2 linked regions of the Syntrophobacter fumaroxidans MPOB genome follow. The protein of the gene in region 1 interacts with the protein of each later gene in a pairwise test. Links are inferred from orthologs where the notes say so. Each region holds a gene or a part of one and is shown in the gene's direction. Other genes may lie near its edges.

Region 1 (3,699 bases):
TATATAATGCGGAATTCGATCTCAAGGACTGGGGCATGGGGGAGAAGACCATTGTCGGTTCGGTCGACGATGGTTCCTACCTGCTCCTGTACGGCGCGCCGGGAACGACCGTCACGCTGACGCTGCAACCTTGAGAGTTCAGGGGGAAAGGCTGAATCTCCAAGCATATTTCTGCTGGAAACCTGGGACTGACGGTGCACGCGGCGGTTCAAAACCCGACCGTGCGCTCAAACAAAAACGGGTCACGGCATCTCGGCCGCAACCCCTTCGTATTTGCTTGGCAGGCCAGGAGGGATTCGAACCCCCAGCCCTCGGATTTGGAGTCCGATGCTCTAACCGTTAGAGCTACTGGCCTGCGAAGCGAAAAATTATATAAAGGTTTCCCGGGGCGAAGTAAAGAAAAATCTTGGACACGCGCCGAAAGCCGTGGTAGAAGGAAAACAGCGGTGCAGGCCGGGATTGATTGTGCACGTTTTCACATTCTCAGTTCGAGCTATTTTTCGCAAACATCTTGCCAAACTTCGTCGCTCTGCTTAGGTTCAACTTGAATTCACCGCGGACGCAGAATTTTCTTTCCAATTGTCTATTATCACTCTCAAAAGGGGGGGGGCGAAATGAAGATCAAATACTGCAAGAAATATGAAAAGTATGTGAGCCAACAGCATTGTGAATTCTTTAACAACGGTCTTGACTGCGAATTCTATAACCATGCCTACTGGAACAGCATCAAGGACCTTTCGGAAGACGAGAATCGCCCGAAGTGGGAAGTTAATGCTGTGATCAAGCCATACCACTGCAATCTGCTGGATCGCGAGTATCTCAACGAACGAAACCGCAGGCGTCGCCTCTACAGAAAATCTTCCGGCATACAGATCTGAACGCGCTTCCCCGTTGCTCAGACTTCATCGGCGATTGACCTCGCATTCGAGTTTGCTGACGATACCTCGGCATTGATGTTGTCGCCCGACCTGTGTTATTTAGACTGTCCACGATAGAGTCGTCCGTTTTCAAGGGGTCGTGTTTTGTGCCTTTCCTGTTTCGTGGAGCAGGAGGAAGAGTGTCCTGCTGCACACAAGCGAGCTTACACGTATGTTCAAGAAACTTCTGGTGGCCAACCGGGGCGAAATTGCCATTCGTATCATACGTTCCGCCCAGGAACTCGGAATCAAGACCGTTGCCGTCTACGAGGAGACGGACAAGACGGCGATGCACATCATGCGCGCCGACGAAGCCGTCTGTCTCGGATCGGGACCGCGCAAGGACTACCTGAACATCGACCGGATCGTCCAGGCCGCTCTGAGCACGGGTGCGGAAGCGATCCATCCGGGATACGGCTTTCTGGCGGAAAACCCGATGTTCTCGAAAAAATGCACCGACGCGGGCCTGGTCTTTGTCGGGCCTCCCCCCCAGGTCATCATCGATATGGGCAACAAGGTGGTTGCGCGCAGGATCATGAAGAATGCCGGGATCCCGGTCATCCCGGGGACCGATATCCTGGAGGAGGGTGAGCTGGGGGAGCAGGACGCCGTGGATTTCGCGGAGGAATACGGCTTCCCCATTATGGTGAAAGCGGTGGCAGGCGGTGGAGGACGCGGCATTCGGGTCGCGACGAACGTGGGCGAGCTGATCAAGGGCCTGAAGATGGCGCGTTCCGAAGCCCGGATGGCGTTCGGCAACGATGACATCTACCTGGAGAAGGGATTGGGCAATCCAAGGCACGTGGAAGTCCAGATCGTCGCCGACCGGTTTGGAGACGTGATTCACCTCGGCACGAGGAACTGCTCGATTCAAAGACGGCACCAGAAGATGATCGAAATCGCCCCCGCCTCGCTTCCCGCCGACTTGTCGGAAAACGTCTGCCGGACCGCCGTCAAGGCGGCCAAGGCGTGCAATTACGTGAACGCGGGCACGGTGGAGTTTCTGCTGGATGAGGCCGACAATTACTACTTCCTCGAAGTGAATACGCGCATCCAGGTCGAGCACACCATCACCGAAATGATCACCGGGATCGACATCGTGCGCAAGCAGATCCGGATTGCCGCCGGCGAGCCGATTTCCATCACTCAGAAGGACGTCACTTTTCGCGGGGTCGCCATCGAGCTTCGGATCAATGCGGAAGACCCGAAGAACAACTTCATGGCAAGCCCCGGCGTGATTCAGATCTACCAGTCGCCGGGAGGCCACGGGACACGCCTGGACGGTGCGGTTTACCAGGGCTACGAGATTCCCCGGTACTACGATTCGATGCTGGTCAAGCTCACCGTCTACGGATTCACGTGGCGGGAGGCGGTGGACCGCCTGGACCGGACCCTGAAAAGTTTTGCCATCGCCGGCGTGAAGACCACGATCCCCTACTACAAGCAGATTGTGAAAGACCCGGATTTCATCGAGCAGCGGTTCGACACGTCCTATATCGAGACGCACCCTCATCTTCTGGACTACCAGGACGAGGTTCCCGAGTTGGAGAAGCTGGCAAGCCTCGTTGCTGAGATCAATGCCCGCGGGTATAATCCTTATGCCTAGGGCTGAGACCGTTCCCGGCCGCCCCACGGTGCACGGATTCGGGCCGCATCGAGGCGGCGGTCCGGCTGAGGACGTGAAGAACGGCGGCCACCCGCGGATATCGGCCGAACCCTGAAGGAGAACGATTCAATGGCTGAGAACGGACGACCCATCATTCCCGGAATGTCGAGCCGGGAAATCCTGGAATGCCTCCGGAAGACGCCCGGATATTTCATGACGAATAACGAAAGGGACGTTTCCCAGTCGGATTTCAAGGCGCGCATCATGCCGGCCACGACGCTCCGGGTGGCGCCGTATCGTGATGAGACGGGCTACTTCGCTTTCGAGATCACCGGGGGGGCCACGGTGCACGTGGACCTGATGCGCAAGCAGATCAATCCCGTCGAGAAGCTTCGACTGGTCCGAAAGGCCATGCCCAACACGCTCCTGCAGGCGGTGTGCAGGGGGAGAAACCTGTTCGGCTACCGGCCTTATCCGGACAATGTCGTGCGCATGACCGTGAGGCTGTTCTCCGAGTATATCGACGTCTGGCGCCTCTACGACTTCCTCAATCATATTCCGAACCTGATGGTGGCGGCCGAAGAGGTGAAAAAGGCGGGCAAGCTTCTCATGCCCTGCATCTGCTTCAGCACCGGGCCGGAACACACCGATGCGTTCTATGCGGGGAAGGTCGCCGAAATCCTTTCCGCGATGGGTGAGGACATCATTTTGTGCATCAAGAATCACTCCTCGCTGGGATCCGCGTTGCGAATCGGCGAACTGGTCAAAGCGATCCGCAGGGAATTCCCGAACCTGCTTCTGGCCTACCATGGCCACAATACCGACGGCAACGATCTTGCCCGAATGGTCGCGGCGGTTCAGGAAGGGGTGAAAATCGTCGAGGTCTCCGACCACGGATTCGGGGGGATTTACAGTCAGGCTCCGGCATTGAGCTTCATTCAGACCTTGCACGACTATGGCTGTTCGGCGCCGGGTTTGAACATTCAGCCGCTCCTGGAAACATCCGATATTTTGCGGCGCGAACGCCGTCTTTACGACAAGTACGAAGGCCATTATCACGGGTTCGATCCGACGGTGAAGCAGCACAAGCTGCCCGGCGGGGCGGCGAGTATCGCGTTCGAGCAGGCGGAAAAGGCGGGCCTCATGGACCGCACTCAGGAGATCTTCAGCGAGCTC
Region 2 (3,659 bases), 890 kb from region 1 along the record:
ATCTCACGCACGGAAGCCCTGTAAGCTTCTCGGGCAAACTCTATAACGTCGTGTCGTACGGCGTCCGGAAAGACACCGAACAGATCGACTTCGACCAGGTCGCGCGACTGGCGCGCGAGCACCGCCCCAAGCTGATCATTGCGGGAGCCAGCGCTTATCCGCGCATCATCGATTTTGCCCGCTTCGGGCAAATCGCCAAGGAAATCGCCGCGTACCTCATGGTCGACATGGCCCACATCGCAGGCCTCGTCTGCTCCGGTCTTCATCCCAGCCCGGTGCCGCACGCCGACTTCGTGACTTCCACCACGCACAAGACGCTCAGGGGACCCCGGGGAGGACTGATCCTTTCCCATTCGAATTACACCAGGCTTCTCGACAGCCAGATCTTTCCCGGTATCCAAGGCGGCCCGCTGATGCACGTTATTGCGGCCAAGGCCGTTGCCTTCCGCGAAGCACTCCAGCCCTCCTTCAAGGAATACCAGCAGCGGGTGGTGGCCGACGCCGCGGCCTTGGCGCAAGAGCTGAAGGCGCTGGGGTACCGGCTGGTTTCCGGGGGCACCGACAATCACTTGATGCTCGTCGACCTCACGCCTCAGGGCGTCACCGGCAGGGTCGCCGAAGAAACGTTGGACAAGGCCGGAATAACCGTGAACAAAAATTCCATCCCGTTCGATCAGCAGAAACCCCAGGTCACCAGCGGTATCCGCATCGGGACTCCGGCTCTGGCTACGAGGGGAATTTTGCCCCATCACATGAAAGCGGTGGCCGGATTCATGCACCGGGGTCTGAAATCGGCGGGAGACGAACCGGCTCTGGCGCGCCTCCGGGCCGAAGTTGCCGAGTTCTGTTCGGCGTTTCCCCTGTTTTCGTGACGCCCGCGCGACCATGGAGGCGGGTTGAGTCACGCTGAGGGCCGGGCGCGGCGCAACTACCGATCCCCATGCGCCGGATGCTGGATGGGAGCTCGCGACTCGTTTTGGTGCGACGGTTGATTCATACGGGCCGGGGCGAATCCGGCGTTTTCGTGGCCATCCGCATCCCGGCTTTCTTCGGAGCGACGCTCGGAGGCGGGTTGTTCCGCGCGCTCCCGGATTGAGGCGAGCATTTCAACATGAGCCGAAACGATTCCTCCGAGGACCGCTTCTTCATGAAACGGGCGTTGCGCCTGGCGGCAAAAGGCGCCGGCCGCACGAGTCCCAACCCCATGGTCGGGGCGGTCGTGGTGCGTGGAGAAACCACGGTCGCGGAAGGTTTCCATGAATTCGTCGGAGGACCCCATGCCGAAGTGAACGCACTGCGGCAGGCGGGCGACAAAGCAAGAGGCGCAACCTTGTACGTGACGCTCGAGCCGTGCAATCATCAAGGCAGGACGCCGCCGTGCACGCGGGCGGTTCTCGATTCCGGCGTCGCCACGGTCGTGATCGGCATGGAGGATCCCAACCCGGGAGTCCGGGGAGGCGGAGCTTCCTTTCTCAGGTCTCACGGTCTGCGGGTCCACGCGGGCATTCTCGAAAAGGAATGCCGCGCGCTCAATCAGCCCTTCATCAAGCATGTCACCACCGGCCTTCCCTACGTGACCCTCAAGGCCGCGGTCACCCTCGACGGAGCGATCGCCTCCTCCTCGGGCGATTCCAAATGGATCAGCAACGAGCGGTCCAGAAAGTTCGCACACCACCTGCGCTGCATTTCCGACGGGGTCCTGATCGGCATCGGGACGGCCCTCGCGGACGATCCCCTGCTTTCCGCAAGAATCAAGCGAAGACCCGCCTGCCGGCAGCCCGTGCGCATCGTCCTCGACTCCCGCTTGCGTTTGCCTCTGGAAAGCGCCCTGGTGCGCACCGCCGCGGAATTCCCCCTCATGGTGGTCTGCGGACGGGATGCTCCGCCCACGAGGGAAAAGGCTCTCGTGGATGCGGGCGCCGAGGTGATGCGCCTGTCTTCCGGCAAGGGAGGGATTCATCTCCCCGAACTGCTCAGGGCGCTCGGGTCGAAGGGACTCTGCAGCCTGCTGGTGGAGGGAGGCGCCACGGTGCTCGGCGCTTTTCTGGACAACGGCCTGGCGGATGATTTCCATTTTTTCTACGCCCCCAAGGTTCTGGGCGATCCGGCGGGAACTCCCATGGTCCGCGGCAGGGGCCGCGAACGCATGGCGGACGCCGTGCCCGTATTCGACGTGCGTGTCAGGCGTTTCGGAGAGGATGTCATGCTATCCGGAAGACTGACCGAACACCTTTACTGAATGGACCGGGAAGAGAGCACATGTTCACGGGACTCATCGAAGGAACGGGAATCCTGCTGCGTCTGGACCGTCACGGGGTTGATGCCGGGATGGTCATCAAGCCGCGGTATTCCATGGGCGGGCTTTCGCTGGGGGAGAGCATCGCCGTCGACGGGGCATGCCTGACGGTGGTCGCTTTTCAGGGAGAAACTTTCACGGCCGACGTCTCCGCCGAGACGCTGAGCCGCACCACGCTGGGGTCCAAACAGCCGGGCAGGCGATTGAACCTCGAGCGCGCCCTCCGCATGGGAGACCGGCTCGGCGGACATATCGTGAGCGGCCATGTGGACGGCATCGGCATTCTTCGGGATCGGGTCCGCGAAGGACGGTCCTGGCGGCTTTTCTTCGAGCTCCCCGAAGCGTTGTCCCGCTACGTCATCGCCAAGGGCTCCATTGCCGTGAACGGCATAAGCCTCACCGTGAACGGTTGCTCCCGGGGGCGGTTCGACGTGAACATCGTCCCTCACACGGCGGCCGAGACCACCATCGACGACATGCAAAAGGGTGATGAAGTGAACATCGAGACCGACCTCATCGGGAAATACGTCGAACGGATGCTCGGCGGTTGGTCCGAGAAGCTCGGCACGCCTGCCGACTCAAGCCGCATCGACGAAGATTTTCTCCGCCGGCACGGTTTCTTGTGATGCGAATGCGGTTCCATCCGGCTTGTCTCCCGCGGGCGGGCGCCATTCGGCCCCTACAGGGGCGGCTCCGGGCTGGGTATGGAGCCGGTCCGCTCGAAAGAACGCGAACATGCCGTTCTCAGGGTTGTGAAAGCATCCTGCTTTCAGGAACTTGAGAATGACAAAAGCGAATGTTATAAAGACTGTCCGGATGCATCCACATCGCGCTGAGCATCTGCATTTCTTCTCGAAAAGGAGCTCTCTAGATGCCTTGTTCAACCATCCCTGAAGCCTTGGAGGACATTCGTCAGGGCAAGATGGTCATCCTGGTGGACGACGAGGATCGCGAAAACGAGGGGGATCTGTGCATGGCTGCCGAAATGGTGACCCCTGAAGCGATCAATTTCATGGCCAAGTACGGACGCGGCCTGATCTGCCTTTCCCTTGTTCCTGAAATGGTCGACCGGTTGCGCCTGCCGATGATGGTCAGCCACAACCTGTCGCAGTTTCAGACGGCCTTCACCGTATCCATCGAAGCCAGGAAGGGCGTTACGACGGGAATCAGCGCCGCGGACCGCTGCCACACCATTCTCACGGCCATCGCCGACGACGTCAGGCCTGACGACATCGTCAGCCCCGGGCATGTTTTTCCTCTTCGGGCGAAAAAGGGGGGCGTGCTGGTACGGACCGGCCAAACGGAAGGTTCGGTGGATCTTGCGCGCCTGGCCGGGATGAGGCCGGCCGGCGTCATCTGCGAG

What was found. Proteins that work in one complex are often made in the same cells at the same time.
Region 2: the proteins of SFUM_RS03480 (region 1) and ribD interact in binary tests that used the Escherichia coli proteins (3 or more experiments, as listed by UniProt). The link is inferred for Syntrophobacter fumaroxidans MPOB from one-to-one orthologs.

The regions. Positions count from the first base shown.
Region 1 is NC_008554.1:818,489-822,187, forward strand. What follows is about bases 464-3,306. They hold SFUM_RS03480 (acetyl-CoA carboxylase biotin carboxylase subunit), read left to right. Parts: upstream 464-1,089; coding sequence 1,090-2,523; downstream 2,524-3,306. Other genes in these bases: SFUM_RS03475 (hypothetical protein), read left to right, coding at 615-878; SFUM_RS03485 (hydroxymethylglutaryl-CoA lyase-like TIM-barrel protein), read left to right, coding at 2,653-3,306. Outside these bases: SFUM_RS03465 (serine hydrolase domain-containing protein), read left to right, coding at 1-134; more of SFUM_RS03485, read left to right, coding at 3,307-3,699. UniProt on the Escherichia coli protein: This protein is a component of the acetyl coenzyme A carboxylase complex; first, biotin carboxylase catalyzes the carboxylation of the carrier protein and then the transcarboxylase transfers the carboxyl group to form malonyl-CoA.
Region 2 is NC_008554.1:1,712,865-1,716,523, forward strand. Bases 373-3,175 are described here. They hold ribD (bifunctional diaminohydroxyphosphoribosylaminopyrimidine deaminase/5-amino-6-(5-phosphoribosylamino)uracil reductase RibD), read left to right. Parts: upstream 373-1,111; coding sequence 1,112-2,239; downstream 2,240-3,175. Other genes in these bases: glyA (serine hydroxymethyltransferase), read left to right, coding at 373-872; SFUM_RS07170 (riboflavin synthase), read left to right, coding at 2,260-2,922; SFUM_RS07175 (bifunctional 3,4-dihydroxy-2-butanone-4-phosphate synthase/GTP cyclohydrolase II), read left to right, coding at 3,168-3,175. In the rest of the region: more of glyA, read left to right, coding at 1-372; more of SFUM_RS07175, read left to right, coding at 3,176-3,659. UniProt on the Escherichia coli protein: Converts 2,5-diamino-6-(ribosylamino)-4(3h)-pyrimidinone 5'-phosphate into 5-amino-6-(ribosylamino)-2,4(1h,3h)-pyrimidinedione 5'-phosphate.